DNA from 2 places in the Bradyrhizobium sp. MI1.10 genome. Region 2 is predicted to be linked to the other one. Evidence: predicted binding sites of a transcription regulator. Region 2 holds the regulator's gene; the other holds the start of a gene.
What was found. Region 2 encodes PhoB, which activates phosphate uptake and scavenging genes when phosphate is short. Its sites were predicted from a motif close to TGTCATNNANCTGTCAT; they were not measured.
Positions count from the first base shown of each region.

Region 1: a site for PhoB is predicted at 1,734-1,750, ahead of AC0L3K_RS05275 (UDP-2,3-diacylglucosamine diphosphatase). Genes of this name have one in related genera too.

Region 1 covers NZ_JBVVPN010000003.1:225,737-230,633, reverse strand. Annotated here, with positions in the region: gene AC0L3K_RS05290 (c-type cytochrome) at 1-389, shown strand, start outside; gene AC0L3K_RS05285 (Lrp/AsnC ligand binding domain-containing protein) at 414-659, opposite strand; gene thiD (bifunctional hydroxymethylpyrimidine kinase/phosphomethylpyrimidine kinase) at 789-1,589, shown strand; gene AC0L3K_RS05275 (UDP-2,3-diacylglucosamine diphosphatase) at 1,774-2,586, shown strand; gene AC0L3K_RS05270 (glycosyltransferase family 4 protein) at 2,600-3,643, shown strand; gene AC0L3K_RS05265 (threonine/serine dehydratase) at 3,707-4,690, shown strand.
Region 2 covers NZ_JBVVPN010000044.1:7,264-21,423, forward strand. Annotated here, with positions in the region: gene AC0L3K_RS32645 (OmpA family protein) at 1-1,172, shown strand, start outside; gene AC0L3K_RS32650 (hypothetical protein) at 1,175-1,471, shown strand; gene AC0L3K_RS32655 (TetR/AcrR family transcriptional regulator) at 1,592-2,182, shown strand; gene AC0L3K_RS32660 (haloalkane dehalogenase) at 2,179-3,111, shown strand; gene AC0L3K_RS32665 (hypothetical protein) at 3,139-3,270, opposite strand; gene AC0L3K_RS32670 (putative bifunctional lysylphosphatidylglycerol flippase/synthetase) at 3,620-4,675, shown strand; gene AC0L3K_RS32675 (ATP-binding protein) at 4,709-6,007, shown strand; gene pstS (phosphate ABC transporter substrate-binding protein PstS) at 6,151-7,164, shown strand; gene pstC (phosphate ABC transporter permease subunit PstC) at 7,264-8,253, shown strand; gene pstA (phosphate ABC transporter permease PstA) at 8,258-9,103, shown strand; gene pstB (phosphate ABC transporter ATP-binding protein PstB) at 9,100-9,921, shown strand; gene phoU (phosphate signaling complex protein PhoU) at 9,933-10,649, shown strand; gene phoB (phosphate regulon transcriptional regulator PhoB) at 10,673-11,380, shown strand; gene AC0L3K_RS32710 (GcrA family cell cycle regulator) at 11,600-12,112, opposite strand; gene AC0L3K_RS32715 (aspartate aminotransferase family protein) at 12,568-13,770, shown strand; gene argF (ornithine carbamoyltransferase) at 13,770-14,160, shown strand, end outside.

The DNA of each region.
Region 1 (4,897 bases), on a different contig from region 2:
CCGACAGCGCGAAGTCGCCGCAGTGGAATCGCGGCGCCTATCTCGTCAACAGTTTTGGCCATTGCGCGGAATGCCACAGCCCGCGCAACGCGCTTGGCGGCATCATCGCCGGACAACGCTTCGCCGGCGGTCCCAATCCGGAAGGCGAGGGATGGGTCCCCAACATCACCCAGAAGGGCATTGGCGAGTGGAGCGCGAAGGATATTGCCTATTTCCTGAAGACCGGCGAATTGCCCGACGGCGACAGCGTCGGCGGCGCGATGACGCGGGTGATCAAGAACACCTCGCAATTGCCGGACGACGATCTCGCGGCGATGGCGGACTATCTCAAATCGCTGCCGCCGGTGGACGGTCCGCCGCGTCCCAAGCGCAAGGAGGGCGGCGCCTGATCAGGCCCGCCCTTTTCCGGACGGTCAACTCGCGCCAAACGCCTTGAAGGTGATGATGGTGAGGGTGTCCTGGATGCCGGGCAGCACCTGCACCTTCTCGTTGACGAAGTGGCCGATATCGGTGTCGTTGTCGACGTAGAACTTCACCAGCAGGTCGTATTGACCGGCCGTGGAATAGATCTCGGAGGCGATCTCGGCTTCGGCAAGCGCATTGGCGACCACATAGGATTGGCCGAGCTTGCATTTGATCTGGACGAAAAAGGGAACCATCGCGGTCACTCCGAAAGCATATCTGGCGGCTAATAGGCCAAACCCGGCCGGATTTAGCAAGCGAACTTGCTGGGTTGAGGCAGGCGCGCTAGGACGGGCCATGGCTTCGAAAACGCGGAAAATCGCCCCATGACGACGCCCGTCGCGCTGACCATTGCCGGCTCCGATTCGAGCGGCGGCGCCGGCATCCAGGCCGACCTGAAGACCTTTGCTGCGCTTGGCGTCTTTGGCGCTTCCGCCATCACGGCGCTGACCGCGCAGAACACCCGCGGCGTCACCGGCATTCACGCGGTGCCCGCCGAATTCGTCACCGCGCAGATCGACGCGGTGTTTTCCGATCTCGAGGTCGGCGCGGTCAAGATCGGGATGGTGGCGCAAGCCGCCAGCATCGATGCGATCGCGGCCGCGCTGTCGCGCTGGGCACCCCGGCATGTCGTGCTCGATCCCGTGATGGTGGCGACATCGGGTGATCGCCTGCTCGCGTCCGAAGCCGTCGACGCGCTGCGCATCAAACTGATGCCGCTGGCCTCGGTGATCACACCCAATCTGCCCGAGGCCGCGGCTCTGCTCGACGAACCGGTCGCGGCCAGCGAGGCTGAGATCGAGAGCCAGGGGCGCCGACTGCTGGCGCTCGGTTGCCGGGCAGTCCTGATCAAGGGCGGGCACGGCGAGGGCGCCGAGAGCATCGACTATCTCGTCGATGCCAGCACCACGATCGCGCTCGGCGCGCCGCGCGTTGCCACTCGCAACACACATGGCACCGGCTGCTCGCTGTCCTCGGCGGTCGCCGCCGGGCTCGCCAGGGGCGAGGATCTCGAGCACGCCGTGCGCAACGCCAAGACCTGGATCAGCGCGGCGATCGCGGCCGCCGACCGCTTCAGCGTCGGTCACGGCCACGGCCCGATCCATCATTTCCACAAATTTTACTGACGCCGCTCGCGAGCGCGCCGCAGTTCCGGGTTCTTGCGGAGGGCGCTGAGGCGCCATGTCGCCTGATTGTCGCATGCGACTGATATTCGCGGGGTGGGCGAGGCAAGCGCGATTCGTATCCGAAGGTGCCTCAAAGGTTCAATTGGTCATCCCCCTGTCACGGGACATTGTTACAGGCTGGCGCATGGGAAGTTACGATGTGAGTGACGAGAGCCCGGAGCGGCGCTTTCGCACGTTGTTCATCTCCGACGTTCATCTCGGAGCCCGCGGTTCTCAAGCCGACCTTCTGCTCGACTTCCTGCGTTTCCATGATGCCGACACGATCTATCTCGTCGGCGACATCGTCGACGGCTGGGCGCTGAAATCGAGCTGGCATTGGCCGCAATCGCATAACGACCTGGTCCAGAAGCTTTTGCGCAAGGCGCGCAAGGGCGCCAAGGTGATCTACATCCCCGGCAATCACGACGAGTTCCTGCGCAACTATTACGGCACGCATTTCGGCGGCATCGACGTGGTCGAGAACACCGTCCACACCGGTGCGGACGGCAAGCGCTATCTCGTCATCCACGGCGACATCTTCGACCTCGTGGTGCAGAACGCACGCTGGCTCGCCCATCTCGGCGACAAGGCCTACGACTTCGCGATCCAGCTCAATCGCTTTGTCAACTTCTTCCGGCGCATGTTCAAGGTGCCCTATTGGTCGCTGTCGCAATGGGCGAAGCAGAAAGTCAAGAACGCCGTCAACTATATCGGCGCGTTCGAGCAGGCGCTCGCCGCCGAGGCGCGGCGCCACGATGCCGACGGCGTGATCTGCGGCCACATCCATTACGCGGTGATCCGCGACGAGGGCGGTATCCGCTACATGAACTGCGGTGACTGGGTCGAGAGCTGCACGGCGCTGGTCGAGCACGACGACGGCCATTTCGAGATCATCACCTGGGCGGACCAGGCCGAGAAGCCGGCACAGGTCCCGCAGGTTGCAGCCAGAGCTGCATGACAAGGGCAGCCTGATGCGCATCCTGGTCGCGACCGACGCCTGGCACCCGCAAGTCAACGGTGTGGTTCGGACGCTGACCAAGCTTGCCGACGCCGCCAAAAGTCTCGACGTCGAATTCTCGTTCCTGACGCCGCAATCGTTCCGCACCTTTGCGATGCCGAGCTATCGTGACGTGCGGCTGGCCATGCCGCGCCCGGGCAGAATCGCGAAGCTGATCGAAGAGGCGCATCCGGACAGCATCCACATCGCGACCGAGGGGCCGATCGGCCTGATGGTCCGCCGCTATTGCCGCCAGCGCAAGCTACCCTTCACGACCAGCTTCCACACCCGCTTTCCCGAATATGTCCGCGCCCGCGTGCCGGTGCCGGGCTCGCTGATCTGGCGGGCGCTGCGCCGATTCCACAGCCCCAGCCGCGCCGTGATGGCGGCAACGCCGGCGCTTGCCTGCGAGCTGACCGAGCGCGGCTTCGACAACGTCGTGCTGTGGCCGCGCGGCGTCGACACCCATTTGTTCCATCCCCGCGCGATTGATCTGTGCCTGCCGGCACCGGTGTTCCTCTCGGTCGGCAGGGTGGCGGTGGAGAAGAATCTCGAGGCGTTCCTCGATCTCGACCTGCCCGGCACCAAGGTAATCGTCGGCGATGGTCCGGCGCGTGTCGCGCTGGAAGAGGCCTATCCGGACGCGATCTTTCTCGGCGAAAAGCACGGCGAGGAGCTGGCGGACATCTACGCGGCCGCCGATGTCTTCGTGTTTCCGAGCAAGACCGACACGTTCGGCCTGGTCCTGCTCGAAGCGCTGGCGAGCGGCCTGCCGGTTGCGGCGTTTCCGGTGAAGGGGCCCCGCGACGTGATCGGCGATGCGCCGGTCGGCGCGCTCGATCACGATCTGCGCAGCGCCTGCTTCGCCGCGCTGGACATCTCCCGGCAGGACTGCGTCGAATTCGCCGCCAACTACACCTGGGAGGCCTCGGCCCGGGCTTTTATCGACAGCATTTTGGCGGTCGGCGCGGTGCTGCCGGGCCGGAACGGGGGGGAGCCGGCGCGATTCGTCGCCTGAGGCCCCAGAATGCTCGCGCGGAGATGCCTTGCCCGCGCCTCATCCGCCGCGATAACATCGGGCATGACAGAACAGCTCCTCCCGATCGGCCCTGCCGATATCGATGCCGCAGCCCGCGTGATCGCACCCTTCGCCGTCCGCACCCCGCTGTTGTCCTTTCCCGTGCTCAACGAACGCGTCGGCGCAAAGGTCTATCTCAAGCCGGAGATGCTCCAGCGCACCGGCTCGTTCAAGTTCCGCGGTGCCTTCAATAAGGTCGCCTCGATCCCGCAGGACAAGCGCGCCGGCGGCGTGGTCGCGTTCTCCTCCGGAAACCATGCCCAAGGCGTGGCGGCGGCGGCAAAAATTCTCGACATGCAGGCGACCATCGTGATGCCGGCGGATGCGCCGTTGTCGAAGCGCGAGCGCACCAAATCGTATGGTGCCGAAGTCGTGCTGTACGACCGCGACCGCGACGACCGCGAGGCGATCTCGCGCGGCATCGCCGAGAAGCGCGGTGCGACGCTGGTCAGGCCCTATGACGATCCCTTCGTGATCGCCGGCCAAGGCACCGCCGGCCGCGAGATCGCCGAGGACATGGCGGCGCTCGGCCTCGCGCCTGACATCGTGGTGGCGCCGGCCTCCGGCGGCGGCCTGATCGCGGGCGTTGCGACGGCCGTGAAGGCGCGCTATCCGCTGGCGCAAATCGTCGTCGCCGAACCCGAGGCTTTCGACGATCACGGCCTGTCCCTGACCGCAGGTCATCGCGAGCCGCACGGGCCGGCAGGCCGCACCATCTGCGATGCGCTGATGGCCCTGATCCCCGGCGAGATGACGTTCGCGATCAACAGCAAGCTGCTCGCGCGCGGCGTGACCGCGTCGGACAAGGAAGTCGGCGCGGCCGTCGCGTTTGCCTATCGCGAGCTGAAGCTCGTGGTCGAACCGGGCGGAGCGGTCGGCCTGGCCGCGCTGCTTGCGGGGCGACTTGATGTTGCCGGCAAGAATGTCGTCATCGTGCTCTCCGGCGGCAATGTCGACGCTGATTTGTTTGCGGAGCTGGTGGCCTAAGAGCAGTTTCCCTGTGGCCATCCTTCGAGATGCCCGCTTTGGCGCGCTCCTCAGGATGAGGACGGAGTGCGCGGCAGCAGCTTCAATCGGCCCCGACGCCGATTAGCCTCATCCTGAGGAGACTGCGAAGCGGTCGTCTCGAAGGACGGGGCGCGCGCTCAGACCGCGCCAAGTGCTGATCATGTCTACTCCCCAATATGAAGAAGG
Region 2 (14,160 bases):
GCGACGCTGTTGTGGCGGTCGAGACCGTGCCCGGCGTGCGCCTGGTCGACGACCGGACCCGCCTTGTGCCCGAGGCAAAGCCCTTCGTCTGGAACGCCGAACGCGACGTGGTGCGGGTCACGCTGTCAGGCTCCGCGCCCCTGCCGTCGATGAAGGGCCGCCTGACTGAGGCGGCCCGCAAGGAGGTCGCCGGTACCGAGGTGGCCGATCAGATGGGTTTGGCGCGCGGTGCACCGCCGCGGTTCGAGGCGGCTGCGATGCTGCTGCTCGATCAGATCGGCAAGCTCAAGGACGGCAAGATCACGATCACGGACACCAAAGTCACTCTGTCGGGGATGGCGCGCGATCTCGGCGGCCGCGAAGCGGTCGCAGCGGCGCTGAAAAACCTGCCCGAGGGCTTTTCGATCGCCGCCAACGACGTCAAGGCGCCGCCTTACGTCTTCCAGGCCTACAAGGATCCGGTGGCTGCGACGGTGACGCTGACCGGCTATGTTCCCGACAACAATGTCCACGCGGCCATCGCCACCAGCGCGTCGCGGAAATTCTTCAACGAAAAAATCGTCGACAATCTCAAGGCCAGCGTCGGCGCGCCCGGCTCCTTCAGCCCCGCCGTGGTCGCGGCGCTCGGCGCGCTGTCGCGACTGTCGACCGGCACGCTCGTCGTGTCCGACCGCGAGGTGAAGCTGTCGGGCGATGCGCTCTATGAAGGTGCCGCCAACGACATCCGCGCAAGCCTCGGCAAGGATTTTCCGAAAAACTGGCAGTACAAGCCGGAAATCACGGTGAAACCCGCGGCCGGGCCGGTCGACGGCACCGTGTGCCAGCAATTGTTCTCCGAGCTTTTGGCCAAGGCCAAGATTCGCTTCGGGGCGAAGCGCGCCGAGATCGATCCGGATTCCGCCGGCATTCTCGATCATCTGATCGAGACGGCATTGCGCTGTCCCACCACCAATATCGAGGTCGCCGGGCATACCGATGCCGACGGCGAGGATTCCTTCAACCAGGCACTCTCGGAGAAGCGCGCGCAGGCGGTGATCGACTATCTGGTCAAGGCCGGCCTGCCTGCCAGCCGCTTCACCGCGGTCGGCTACGGCAGCACGCAGCCGGTCGCCGGTAATGACAGCGAAGACGCCAAGGCGCAGAACCGCCGCATCGAATTTCTGGTGAGGTGACGATGCCCTATCTCGTCTCGTTCCATCTGGGCTGGCTGATCGGCTCGCTGCTACTCGGCTTCTGCATGGGCTGGATCTCGGTGGTCCAACGCGGCAACGGCACCTCGAAGGTGACCGCGCGCTGGCTCGCCGTGTTTGTTGCCGGCCTGGTCGCGGCCTCGTTCGCGCATGTGGTCCCCGGCCGCTTCGGCTACTGGCTCGACCTCGGCCTGATCATGTTCGCCTGCTATCTCGTCGGCGGCGCCATTGGCGCCTGGCTGCGCGATCGGGTGGTCGCGCGCAGCATGCCGCCGGCCTGAGCGGCTGAGCTGAGAGGCAAACGCGCGCCCGCTATCGCGCTCATCACCTGCTCCGCCATCAGATTTCAAGGGCGAGGACGTGGCGCTTGACATCAATACGTACGTACGTATTATAACGCCATGCCAAAGCCCTCACTCAAAGACGCCATTCTCGACGCCGGCCTGAAGGTCATGTTTCGGACCGGCTATCACGGCACCAGCGTGCGCGACGTCACCACTGCTGCGGGCGCGCCGCAGGGGTCCTTCACCAATCATTTCCGCTCAAAGGAAGCATTCGCCTCCGAGGTGCTCGACCGCTACTTCGAGATCACAAGGGCGCTGGTCGCCGAGGCGCTCGACGACACCTCGCTGACCCCGCGGGCGCGGCTGAAGCGCTACCTGGACATCATCACTGGCCGGCTCGAAGCGGACGGCTACGGCCGCGGCTGCCTGATTGGCGATCTCAGTCTGGAGGCGACCGGCAGCAGCGAGATGCTGCGCGGGCGCCTCGCGGCCATCTTTGCTGAATGGCGCATGCCGTTCGCCGCCTGCATCAGGGATGCCCAAACCAGCGGCGAGATTGCCTCCGATTTCGAGCCTGAGGAGCTCGCCGACTTCCTGCTCGCGTCCTGGCAGGGCGCGATCCTGCGCATGAAGGTCGACCGCAATCCCAAAGCGCTCGAACGTTTCAAGACCATCGCATTCCAAACCGTGTTCAAGGAGCTGACATGACCAAGCAGATCGAGATCAAGATTCGCAAAGCGTCCGTCCTCGGAAGCAGCATGGCCTATCGTGAGGCAGGCGCGCAGAACGCGCCGGTCGCGCTCTTCCTGCACGGCAATCCGACTTCCTCGTACATCTGGCGCAACATCATGCCCTTGGTGTCACCGGTCGCGCATTGCCTCGCGCCCGACAACATCGGCTTCGGTCAGTCCGACAAGCCCGACATCGACTACCGCTTCTTCGACCACGTCCGCTATCTCGATGCCTTCATCGAACAGCGCGGCCTTACGTCGGCATATCTGGTCGCGCAGGATTGGGGCACGGCGCTCGCATTTCATCTTGCGGAGCGCCGGCCGGATTTTGTGCGCGGCCTCGCTTTCATGGAGTTCATCCGTCCGATGCCGACCTGGCAGGACTTCCACGACACCGAGGTTGCCGAAGAGCAGGAGCATGCCGAGGCGGCGCGGGCGGCCTTCCGTAAATTCAGGACGCCGGGCGAGGGCGAGGCGATGATCCTCGAGGCGAATGCCTTCGTCGAGCGCGTGCTGCCGGGCGGCATCGTGCGCAAGCTCAGCGAGGACGAGATGGCGCCCTATCGCACGCCGTTCCTGACACCGGAGAGCCGCCGGCCCGTTCTTGCGCTTCCGCGCGAACTGCCGATCGCAGGCGAGCCTGCTGACGTCTATGAGGCGCTCCAGTCCGCGCATGCAGCGCTGACCGCGTCGTCCTATCCAAAGCTCCTGTTCACCGGCGAGCCCGGAGCTCTGGTCGCACCGGAATTTGCCGAACGGTTTGCAGCCTCCCTGAAGCACTGCGCGCTGGTTCGTCTCGGCGCCGGCCTGCATTTCCTCCAGGAGGATCACCCCGAGGCGATCGGGCGCTCCGTCGCCGGCTGGATCGCGGGCATCGAGGCGGTGCGCCCGCAGCTTGCGGCCTGAGCAGAACGCTACCTCCGAACGACATGCTCATCGCGGCCGCTGGCCGGCGGCCGCGATGACGTCTGTGATGTCGCAGTGCAACCGGATGATCGAGCGCGAGCCGTCGGCCACGTAATCGTGCGCGCCGCAGCGGCCGCGCGCGGAGCGACCCTCTTTCAACAGCGGAATCCCGCCCATAGATTGATTTCGACTTAAGCCGTGACGGAACATTGTACGGCCGAAATCATCAAAACTTCATGGCGTCTGCGCAGGATTGCCATGGAGATTCGCGTCAGGCTTGCCGCCGAAAGCGCCAAACCGTGCATCAGGAGCCCGCAACCTGCCTAAAACCTTGAAGCCACGACTTTTTGTTCGAATTGTCGAATTCCACTCCGCCCCAAAACGCGCTAGTGGAGGGGCAGGGGGCATGCGCGATGCCGGAGCCGCTGACGAGGATTCGTCGAGTGCCCGTGCGTCGTCCGCCTGTTCGCTGGCCACCCCGGCCGCTGAAGCGTTGTTCGAGGTCTAGATGCTGGAAGCCATACGCAGAGCGATGACGTTTCTGCGCCAGAAGCAAATCCTGCATAAGCTTGGAGTTGTGATCAGCGTCGCTGTCATCGGCATCGCTTGCTATGTGCTCTACCACATGCTGCGCGGCATCGATGTCAACGAAGTCCTCGAAGCGATCAAGAGCACCGAGCCGAGCCAGATTGCGCTGGCGGCTTTGTTCGTCGCCGCGGGCTATTTCACGCTGACCTTCTACGACCTGTTCGCCGTGCGCGCGATCGGCCACGCCCACGTCCCCTATCGCATCAACGCGCTCGCCGCCTTCACCAGCTATTCGATCGGCCACAATGTCGGCGCCAGCGTCTTCACCGGCGGCGCGGTGCGCTACCGCATCTATTCCGCCTACGGCCTGAACGCGATCGACGTCGCAAAGATCTGCTTCCTCGCCGGCCTGACCTTCTGGCTCGGCAATGCCGCGGTGCTGGGCCTCGGCATCTCCTATCATCCGGAGGCCGCGGCCTCGATCGACATGCTTCCGCCGTGGCTGAACCGGATGCTGGCGATGATGATCATCGTCGGGCTGGTCGCCTACGTGGTCTGGGTCTGGACCCAGCCCCGGATGGTCGGCCGCGGGCCCTGGACCGTGATGCTGCCGGGCGGCCCGCTGACGCTGCTCCAGATCGCGATCGGCATCATCGATCTCGGCTTCTGCGCGCTGGCGATGTACGTGCTGGTCCCGGACGAGCCCAATCTCGGCTTCGTGGTGGTCGCGGTGATCTTCGTCTCGGCCACGCTGCTCGGCTTTGCCAGCCATTCGCCCGGAGGCCTTGGCGTGTTCGACGCGGCCATGCTGGTCGGGCTCTGGCAGATGGACCGCGAGGAGCTGCTGGGCGGGATGCTGCTGTTCCGCGTCCTCTATTATCTGTCCCCTTTCGTCATATCTGTAATCTTGCTGACGTTTCGCGAAGTTATCATCGGCGCACGATCGAAGCGCCTGCAGCAGGCGGCGCTCAAGCTCGACCCCGGGCCCGCGCCTAAAGCCGCTTACGTGAGAAAGCGCAGCGACAGCGGCGCCTGACCGGCGCAACGTCCTTTGGAGAAGCCCGCCCCGATGGCGATCGACGCCCCATCTTCTCCCTCCTCCCAGCCCTGGTCCGACCGGCTGCGGCACTCGACCGTCATCCTGATCGCCGCGGCGCTGGCGCTGTCGGTGGTGGTCTCGCTGGGCGAATTGTCGGCACTGCATGCCATCGCAGTGTTCTTCTGCGTCGCGGCCGCAGCGCTGATCCCGTGGCGCCTGCACGATACTGCCGCCTCGCGCGAAGAGACCCGCCGCGTCAATCCGGTCGAGAGCGCGGCGGTCGCCGCGGTGGTCGCCGGCATGCCCGATCCCGCGGTGCTGCTCGACCGCGCCGGCCGCGTCATCCATCTCAACGCTGCTGCCGCCCAGCTCGCGCCGGCGCTGCGCCGGAATGAGCTTGCCCAGTTCGCGCTGCGCTCGCCCGAGATCATCACGGCGCTGCGCGAGTCGATCGCGACCACCGAGCCGCGGCGCGCGACCTATCTCGACCATGTCCCGGTCGATCGCTGGATGGAGCTGACCATCACGCCGGTGCCGGTGCCGACCACCTTCGGCGGCGCCGACAAATGCATGCTGATGACCTTCCACGACCAGACGCCGCTGCGTCGGGTCGAGGAGATGCGGGCCGATTTCGTCGCCAATGCCAGCCACGAGCTGCGCACGCCGCTGGCCGCGCTGTCCGGCTTCATCGACACGCTCCAGGGCCAGGCCAAGGACGATCCCAAGGCGCGCGAGCGCTTCCTCGGCATCATGCACAACCAGGCCACCCGGATGGCGCGCCTGATCGACGATCTGCTGTCGCTGTCGCGGGTGGAACTGTCCGCCCATGTGCGGCCCGACACCCTGGTCGACCTGCTGCCGATCATCTTGCAGGTCGCCGACGGGCTCGAGCCGCTGGCGCGGGAACGCCAGGTCGGGGTCGAGACCCAGCTCCCTGAGACCCCGGTACTGATCGCGGGGGACCGCGAGGAGCTGCTCCGCCTGTTCGAGAATTTGATCGAGAACGCGCTCAAATACGGCGCCGCGGGCGGTCGCGTCATCGTGTCGCTGATGCCAGGCGCCGCCCCTGATGGAACTCAGGAAATCCGGGTCCTGGTCCGGGATTTCGGCCCCGGCATCGCGCCGGAGCACCTGCCGCGGCTAACCGAACGGTTCTACCGGGTCGATGTCGGCGATAGCCGCTCGCAGGGCGGCACCGGCCTCGGATTATCCCTGGTGAAACATATTCTTAACCGCCATCGCGGCCGGCTTTTGATCGAAAGCGTGCCCAAACAGGGCGCCACTTTCACCGCCTGTTTCCCCCAGGGCAAGCCTGCGGCTCTGAGCTAAATTCCAGCGATTTCAGCTGCTTAACGCTGTCATCCGACTGTCACCAAACCTTCGTAAAAGCTCAGCTGTCCGCTCCTAAAGGGGCGGCACGGGGAGCGCGATCGGGCGCGGATGGCGCTTCGCTCCCCTGTATGGAGACCAGCATGAATTTCCTCAAAACACTCGTCGCTGCTGGCATGGTCGCCGCATCGACGACGGCGGCCTTTGCTGCCGATATCACCGGTGCCGGTGCGACGTTCCCGTTCCCGATCTATTCCAAATGGGCTGACGCCTATAAGAAGGAGACCGGCAACGGTCTGAACTACCAGTCGATCGGCTCCGGCGGCGGCATCAAGCAGATCCAGGCCAAGACCGTGACCTTCGGCGCCAGCGACGCGCCGCTCAAGGCCGAGCAGCTCGAGAAGGACGGCCTCGTCCAGTGGCCGATGGTGATGGGTGCCATCGTTCCCGTCGTCAACATCGAGGGCGTGAAGCCCGGCGAGATGGTGTTCGACGGCGAGACGCTGGCCAGCATCTATCTCGGCAAGATCACCAAATGGGATGACGCCGCGATCAAAAAGCTCAACCCGAACGTGAAGCTGCCCTCGGAGGCCATCACCGTGGTCCGCCGTTCGGACGGCTCTGGCACCACCTTCAACTTCACCAACTACCTCGCCAAGGCCAGCGCGGACTGGAAGAGCAAGGTCGGTGAGGGTACCGCGGTCGAGTGGCCGGTCGGCGTCGGCGCCAAGGGCAACGAAGGCGTGTCCGGCAACATCAGCCAGACCAAGAACTCGATCGGCTACGTCGAGTACGCCTATGCCAAGCAGAACAAGCTGACCTACACCGGCCTCGTCAACAAGGCCGGCAAGCCGGTGCAGCCCACCGTCGAAGCCTTCCAGGCGGCCGCCTCCAACGCCGACTGGGCCAAGGCTCCCGGCTACTACGTCATCCTGACCGACCAGCCCGGCGAGAAGTCCTGGCCGATCACGGCGGCGACCTTCATCCTCATGCACAAGGACGCCACCGACAAGGCGGCCTCGCAGGAAGCCATCAAGTTCTTCCGCTGGGCCTTCAAGAACGGCGGCAAGGCGGCTGAAGAGCTCGACTACATCCCGATGCCGGACCCGGTCGTTCAGCTGATCGAGAAGACCTGGGCTGCCGAAATCAAGAGCTAGGTTCGCGACGCTCGTGCCCCGGATGCGCTGAGCCGCATCCGGGGCACGGACCAACAAAAAACGTATACTATTTTAGTACAGGGGATCGGCGTGGCAGAGATGGCCGTTCAGAGCGATGTAATCGACGACGCCGGACCTTATGATCGCGCCAAGGCCTTGAGCGCGTTCAAGCTCGGCGACGTTACCTTCTACTGGATCACGCGGCTCTCCGCGATCTCGGTGCTTCTGATCCTCGGCGGCATCATCATTTCGCTGATCGTCGGCGCCTTCCCCGCGATGAAGGAATTCGGAGTCTCTTTCCTGTGGACGCAGCGCTGGGCGCCGTCCGCTGATCCGCCGGTGCTCGGCGCGCTCGGGCCGATGTACGGCACGCTCGTCACCTCCTTCATCGCGATGCTGATCGCCATCCCCGTGGGTCTCGGCATTGCGATCTTCCTCACCGAGCTCTGCCCGCAATGGCTGCGCCGCCCGATCGGCATGGCGATCGAGCTGCTCGCCGGCATCCCCTCGATCATCTACGGCATGTGGGGCTTCTTCGTGTTGGGTCCGTTCCTCGCCAACACGTTCCAGCCCTTCATGATCAAGATCTTCGACGGCGTGCCCGTGCTGGGCGCGATCTTCGCAGGTCCCCCGTCCTATCTCAGCCTGTTCAATGCCGCGCTGATCCTCGCCATCATGGTGCTGCCCTTCATCACCTCGATCTCGGTCGACGTGTTCAAGACCGTGCCTCCGGTCCTGAAGGAAGCCGCCTACGGCGTTGGCTGCACCACCTGGGAAGTCGTCCGCAGCGTGGTGATCCCCTACACCCGCGTCGGCGTCATCGGCGGCGTCATGCTGGCGCTCGGCCGGGCGCTCGGCGAGACCATGGCGGTGACCTTCATCATCGGCAACTCGTTCCGGATCTCGTCGTCGATCTTCGCGCCGGGCACCACGATCTCGGCGGCGATCGCATCCGAGTTCGCCGAGAGCGACGGCCTGCACCAGTCCGGCCTGATCCTGCTCGGTCTCCTGCTGTTCGTGCTGACCTTCTTCGTGCTTGCAGCGGCGCGGCTGATGCTGATGCGGCTGGAAAAGAAGGCGGGGAACTAGCGCCATGAATCCGATCTATTCACGCCGCCGCCGCAAGGACATCGTCGTTCGCGGGCTCTGCATCGCCGCAACGGCCTTCGGCGTCACCTGGCTCGCGCTGATCCTGATCACGCTGCTCTACAATGGACTGGCGGGACTCAATGTCCAGCTGTTCACCGAGAACACGCCGCCTCCCGGATCGAACGAGGGCGGCCTGCTCAACGCCATCGTCGGCTCGCTGATCATGACCGTGATCGGCGTCGGCATTGGCGCGCCGCTCGGCATGTTCGCCGGCACCTATCTCGCCGAATACGGCCGCAATGACCGGCTGACCTCGGTGATCCGCTTCATCAACGACATCCTGCTCTCGGCGCCCTCGATCATCATCGGCCTGTTCATCTACGGCGCGGTGGTGGTGCCGATGCGCGGCTTCTCGGCGATCGCAGGCTCGCTCGCGCTCGCGGTCATCGTGATCCCGGTGGTGCTGCGCACGACCGAGGACATGCTGCTGCTGGTGCCGAACGCGCTGCGCGAGGCGGCCTCGGCGCTCGGCCTGCCGCGTTCGCTGGTGATCAAGCGGATCGCTTATCGCGCCGCGCGCTCCGGCCTCATCACCGGCGTGCTGCTCGCAACCGCTCGCGTCGCCGGTGAAACTGCGCCGCTGCTGTTCACCGCGCTGTCGAACCAGTTCTTCAGCCTCGGCCTGAATAAGACGATGGCGAACCTGCCTGTCACCATCAACAACTTCGTGCAGAGCCCCTATGCCTATTGGAAGCAATTGGCCTGGAGCGGGGCGCTGCTCATCACCCTGACCGTTCTTGCCCTTAATATTGGCGCGCGCATCCTTGGCGCCGAGAGGACCGCAAAATGAGTGATCTTTCCGTATCGATGAGCGCGGCCGGTGGGCTGCCCCACGCGCCGGTGCTGCCGGAGGCGCCCCCGAAGGTGACCGTGCGCAACCTGAACTTCTATTACGGCGAGCACCACGCGCTGAAGAACATCAACCTGACGCTGGGCGCCAATCGCGTCACGGCGTTCATCGGTCCGTCGGGCTGCGGCAAGTCGACCCTGCTGCGCATCTTCAACCGGATGTACGACCTCTATCCCGGCCAGCGCGCCACTGGTCAGCTGATGCTCGACCAGACCAACATCCTCGACGGCAAGCTGGACCTCAATTTGCTGCGCGCCCGCGTCGGCATGGTGTTCCAGAAGCCGACGCCGTTCCCGATGACGATCTACGAGAACATCGCGTTCGGCATCCGCCTGTATGAGAAGATCTCGAAGTCCGAAATGGACGGCCGCGTCGAGAAGGCGCTGCGCGGCGGCGCGCTGTGGAACGAGGTCAAGGACAAGCTCAACGCCTCCGGCCTGTCGCTCTCCGGCGGCCAGCAGCAGCGCCTCTGCATCGCCCGCACCGTCGCGGTGCGGCCCGAGGTGATCCTGTTCGACGAACCCTGTTCGGCGCTCGACCCGATCTCGACCGCCAAGGTCGAGGAGCTGATCCAGGAGCTGTCCGAGGATTACACGATCGCGATCGTCACCCACAACATGCAGCAGGCGGCGCGCGTCTCCGACAAGACCGCCTTCATGTATCTCGGCGAGCTGATCGAGTTCGACGACACCAGCAAGATCTTCACGTCGCCGACCGACCGGCGCACGCAGGATTACATCACCGGCCGGTTCGGCTGAGGAGACGCGACATGGCTTCCGAACATACCGCAAAGGCTTTCGACACCGACCTCCAGGAACTCACCCGCCTGGTCGCCGAGATGGGCGGCATCGCCGAGCGCATGATCGTCGAGTCCGTCGACGCGCTGATCCGCCGCGACGTCCCGCTCGGCCAGCGCGTCGTTGCCATCGACACCGAGCTCGACGCGCTGCAGAAGCGCATCGAGGAGCGTGCGGTGCTCACCATCGCCCGCCGCCAGCCGATGGCGGTCGATCTGCGCGAGATCGTCGGCGCCATGCGCGTCGCGACTGATCTCGAGCGCATCGGCGACCTCGCCAAGAACATGGGCAAGCGCGTCGCGGCGCTGGAAACGGACTTCCATCCGCTCAAGCTGTTCCGCGGCCTCGAGCACATGACCGACCTCGTGCAGCAGCAGGTCAAGTCGGTGCTGGACGCCTATGCCGCGCATGATTTGCCGGCGGCGATGGCGGTGTGGAAGGGCGACGAGGAAGTCGACGCCATCTGCACCTCGTTGTTCCGCGAGCTCCTCACCTACATGATGGAGGATCCGCGCAACATCTCGTTCTGTATTCACCTGATGTTCTGCGCCAAGAACATCGAGCGGATCGGCGACCACGCCACCAACATCGCCGAGACCGTGTTCTACATGATCGAGGGCCAGGCGATCACCGACAAGCGGCCGAAGGGCGACATGACGACCTTCGCCAACACGGTACCGAACACCTGAAGACTTAAGGGAGCGACGACCCGATGGGCGCACGCATTATGGTGGTTGAGGACGAGGAAGCCCTGACCGAGCTTCTCCGCTACAACCTCGAAGGCGACGGCTATGACGTCGAGACGGTGATGCGCGGCGACGACGCCGACACCCGCCTCAAGGAGCACATCCCCGATCTGATCGTGCTCGACTGGATGCTGCCGGGCCTGTCGGGCATCGAACTGTGCCGGCGGCTTCGCACCCGTCCCGAGACCAAGCAGCTCCCGATCATCATGCTCACCGCGCGCGGCGAGGAGAGCGAGCGGGTGCGGGGTCTTGCGACCGGCGCCGACGATTACATCGTCAAGCCGTTCTCGGTGCCGGAGCTGCTGGCGCGCGTGAAGGGCCTGCTGCGGCGCGCGAGCCCCGAGCGGCTCGCCACCGTGCTTGCTTTTGGCGACATCGAGCTCGACCGTGACAAGCGCCGCGTGGCGCGCTCAGGCCGGCCGATCGATCTCGGTCCGACCGAATATCGCCTGCTGGAGTTCTTCCTGGAGCACCCGGGCCGGGTGTTCTCGCGCGAGCAACTGCTCGACAGCGTCTGGGGCCGCGACATCTATATCGACGAGCGTACCGTCGACGTGCATATCGGCCGCCTGCGCAAGCTGCTCAATCTCGGCCGCGAGCAAGACCCGATCCGCACCGTCCGCGGCGCCGGCTACGCGCTGGATGATCGGTTTGCGAAGGCGGAGCAGGTGTAGGGTTGCAGGCTTGTTTGTTGGCGAGCTGTCCCTGCATTCTCCGATGTCGTCCCGGACAAGCGAGCGCTGATCCGGGACCCATAACCACAGGGAGTGGTTTGGCGAAGACTCCGAGTTACCCCTTTCGCACGACTACTTCGTGCTCGGAGTATGGGTCCTGGCTTTCGCCAGGACGACACTGAAATTATTGAACTGTCTTTGCGCGACGACTTGCCGTGATTACCGCGGACCCGGCTTCACCGGTGCGCGGCGCCGATCCGACGCCGGCTGGTACGCAACACGCGAGTGCTGGGCGCAATAGGGCAGGCCGGACAGCGCCCGTCCACCGCAGAAGAAGAAGTCCGGGCTCGAGGGATCGCCGACCGGCCAGTGGCAGGTCGCCTCGTTCAATTCGAGCAGCGACAGCCGCTGGCTCATCGGCACCACGTTGTCGTAGGTGACCGGATCCGGCTCAGCCTCGACCTCGAAGGCCTGCGCCAGCGCGGTGTTGCCGCGCGAGATCGGGCGGCTCACCCGCATCATGTGCTGCGCGGGGCGCGCCTTGCGCGGCCGGGGCGCTGCCGATGATGGGCTCTTGGCGCGGCCCGAGAGGCCGAGCCTGTGCACTTTGCCGATCACGGCATTGCGGGTCACATTGCCGAGCTCCGCCGCGATCTGGCTGGCCGAAAGTCCGGCCTCCCAGAGCTTTTTCAGCTGCTCGACGCGATCATCGGACCAGGTCAAAACCGTCATTGCACCCTTTCCCTCGCTGCGCGCCAGCCATCCTGGGGCCTCGCAGCGAATGCCTAAGCCTTCAAAAACCCGTGCCGCCAGAATCCCTTAAGGCTCGCCGGGCGCGTCTTGAACGCCCGAACGTTTACGCCGGTACATAAGGACTTAAAGATCAGAACCACTGCACGAGATGTCGTATCTGACAATCCAAACGCTACAATATGGCGTGACTCCCGCGCAAGAGTCCGCCGACTCGCTTCCACATGTTCCGTGGCTAAATCCCGCAAAATCGGCACCGCAAGACTACGGATTCAGCGTTTCGCGAGGCTTTCCGGGCGGCATTGACACCCGTTTCACCAGGCCTAAGATAGTCGCACGTGCCGCCCTCAAGAGGCGGCACGTTTCGTTTTCCGGGCCGGTCGATGGTGCGTTGCGTAATGCACGCTCACACCGTCCGCAACATTCAAGTGACCGTCATGACTAACAGCGCAGCGCCGCATTTGCTCCCCGTTTTCGCCAGGTCCGACCTCGGTTTCGAGCGTGGCGAAGGCTGCTGGCTGATCGCGACCAATGGCGAGCGCTATCTCGATTTCACCTCCGGGGTGGCGGTGAATGCGCTCGGCCATGCCCATCCGGCGCTGGTCGCGGCGTTGCAGGAACAGGCCACGAAGCTCTGGCACATGTCGAACCTGTTCCAGAGCCCGGACGGCGAAAAGCTTGCCGCGCGCCTGTGCAATGAAAGTTTCGCGGACTTCGTGTTCTTCTGCAATTCCGGCGCCGAAGCGCTGGAATGCGTGATCAAGGTCGTGCGCCGCTATCACGCCGCGAAGGGCCATCCAGACCGCTATCGCATGATCACCTTCGAAGGCGCCTTCCATGGCCGCACGCTGGCGACGCTGGCCGCGACGGGTTCGGCAAAATATCTCGAAGGTTTCGGCCCACCCATGGAGGGCTTCGACCAGGTTGCGCATGGCGATCTCGAGGCAGTGAAAAAGGCGATCGGTCCGCAGACCGCCGGCATCCTGATCGAGCCGATCCAGGGCGAGGGCGGTGTGCGTTCGGCAACGCCCGCCTTCCTGAGGGCGTTGCGCCAGCTCTGCGACGAGCGCGGCCTGTTGCTCGCCTTCGACGAGGTGCAGACCGGCATGGGCCGCACCGGCGATCTATTCGCGTACCGCCGCCTTGGCGTCGAACCCGACGTGATGTCGCTGGCCAAGGCGCTCGGCGGCGGCTTCCCGATCGGCGCCTGCCTTGCGACCGCGGAAGCGGCGTCCGGCATGACGCCGGGCTCGCACGGCTCGACCTTCGGCGGCAATCCGCTCGCGATCGCGGCGGCGAATGCCGTGCTCGACGTCATGCTCAAGCCCGGCTTCTTCGACCACGTGCAGAGGATGTCGCTGCTGCTCAAGCAGAAGCTCGCTTCCGTGATCGACCGTCATGGCGATGTCGTCAGCGAAGTGCGCGGCGAGGGCCTCCTGATCGGCATCAAGGCCGTGGTGCCCTCCGGCGATCTCGTTGCCGCCTTGCGCGACCAAAAACTGCTCACCGTCGGTGCCGGCGACAATGTCGTGCGTTTCCTGCCGCCTTTGATCGTCACCGAAGCCGAGATCGAGGACAGCGTCGGGCGGCTCGAGCGCGCCTGCGCGGCGTTGTCTGGCAACAAGCGGGCGGCAAGCTGATGAGCACGTCGCCCGATAAAACGCCCAAGAAAACACCGAAGCACTTCCTCGATATCAACGAGCTGCCGCTGTCGGAGCTCAAGCGCATGCTGGCCGCGTCCTCCGCGATGAAGGCGAAGCAGAAGGCGCATCAGCCGGTCAGGCCGCTCGAAGGCAAGACGCTGGCGATGATCTTCGAGCGCCCCTCGACGCGGACGCGGGTGTCGTTCGATGTCGCCATGCGCCAGCTCGGCGGCGAGCCCATCATGCTCACAGGCGCCGAGATGCAGCTCGGTCGCGGCGAGACCATCGCCGACACCGCGCGCGTGCTGTCGCGCTATGTCGACGCCATCATGATCCGCATCCTCAATCACGATGCGCTGCTGGAGCTTGCGGCAAACGCCACCGTGC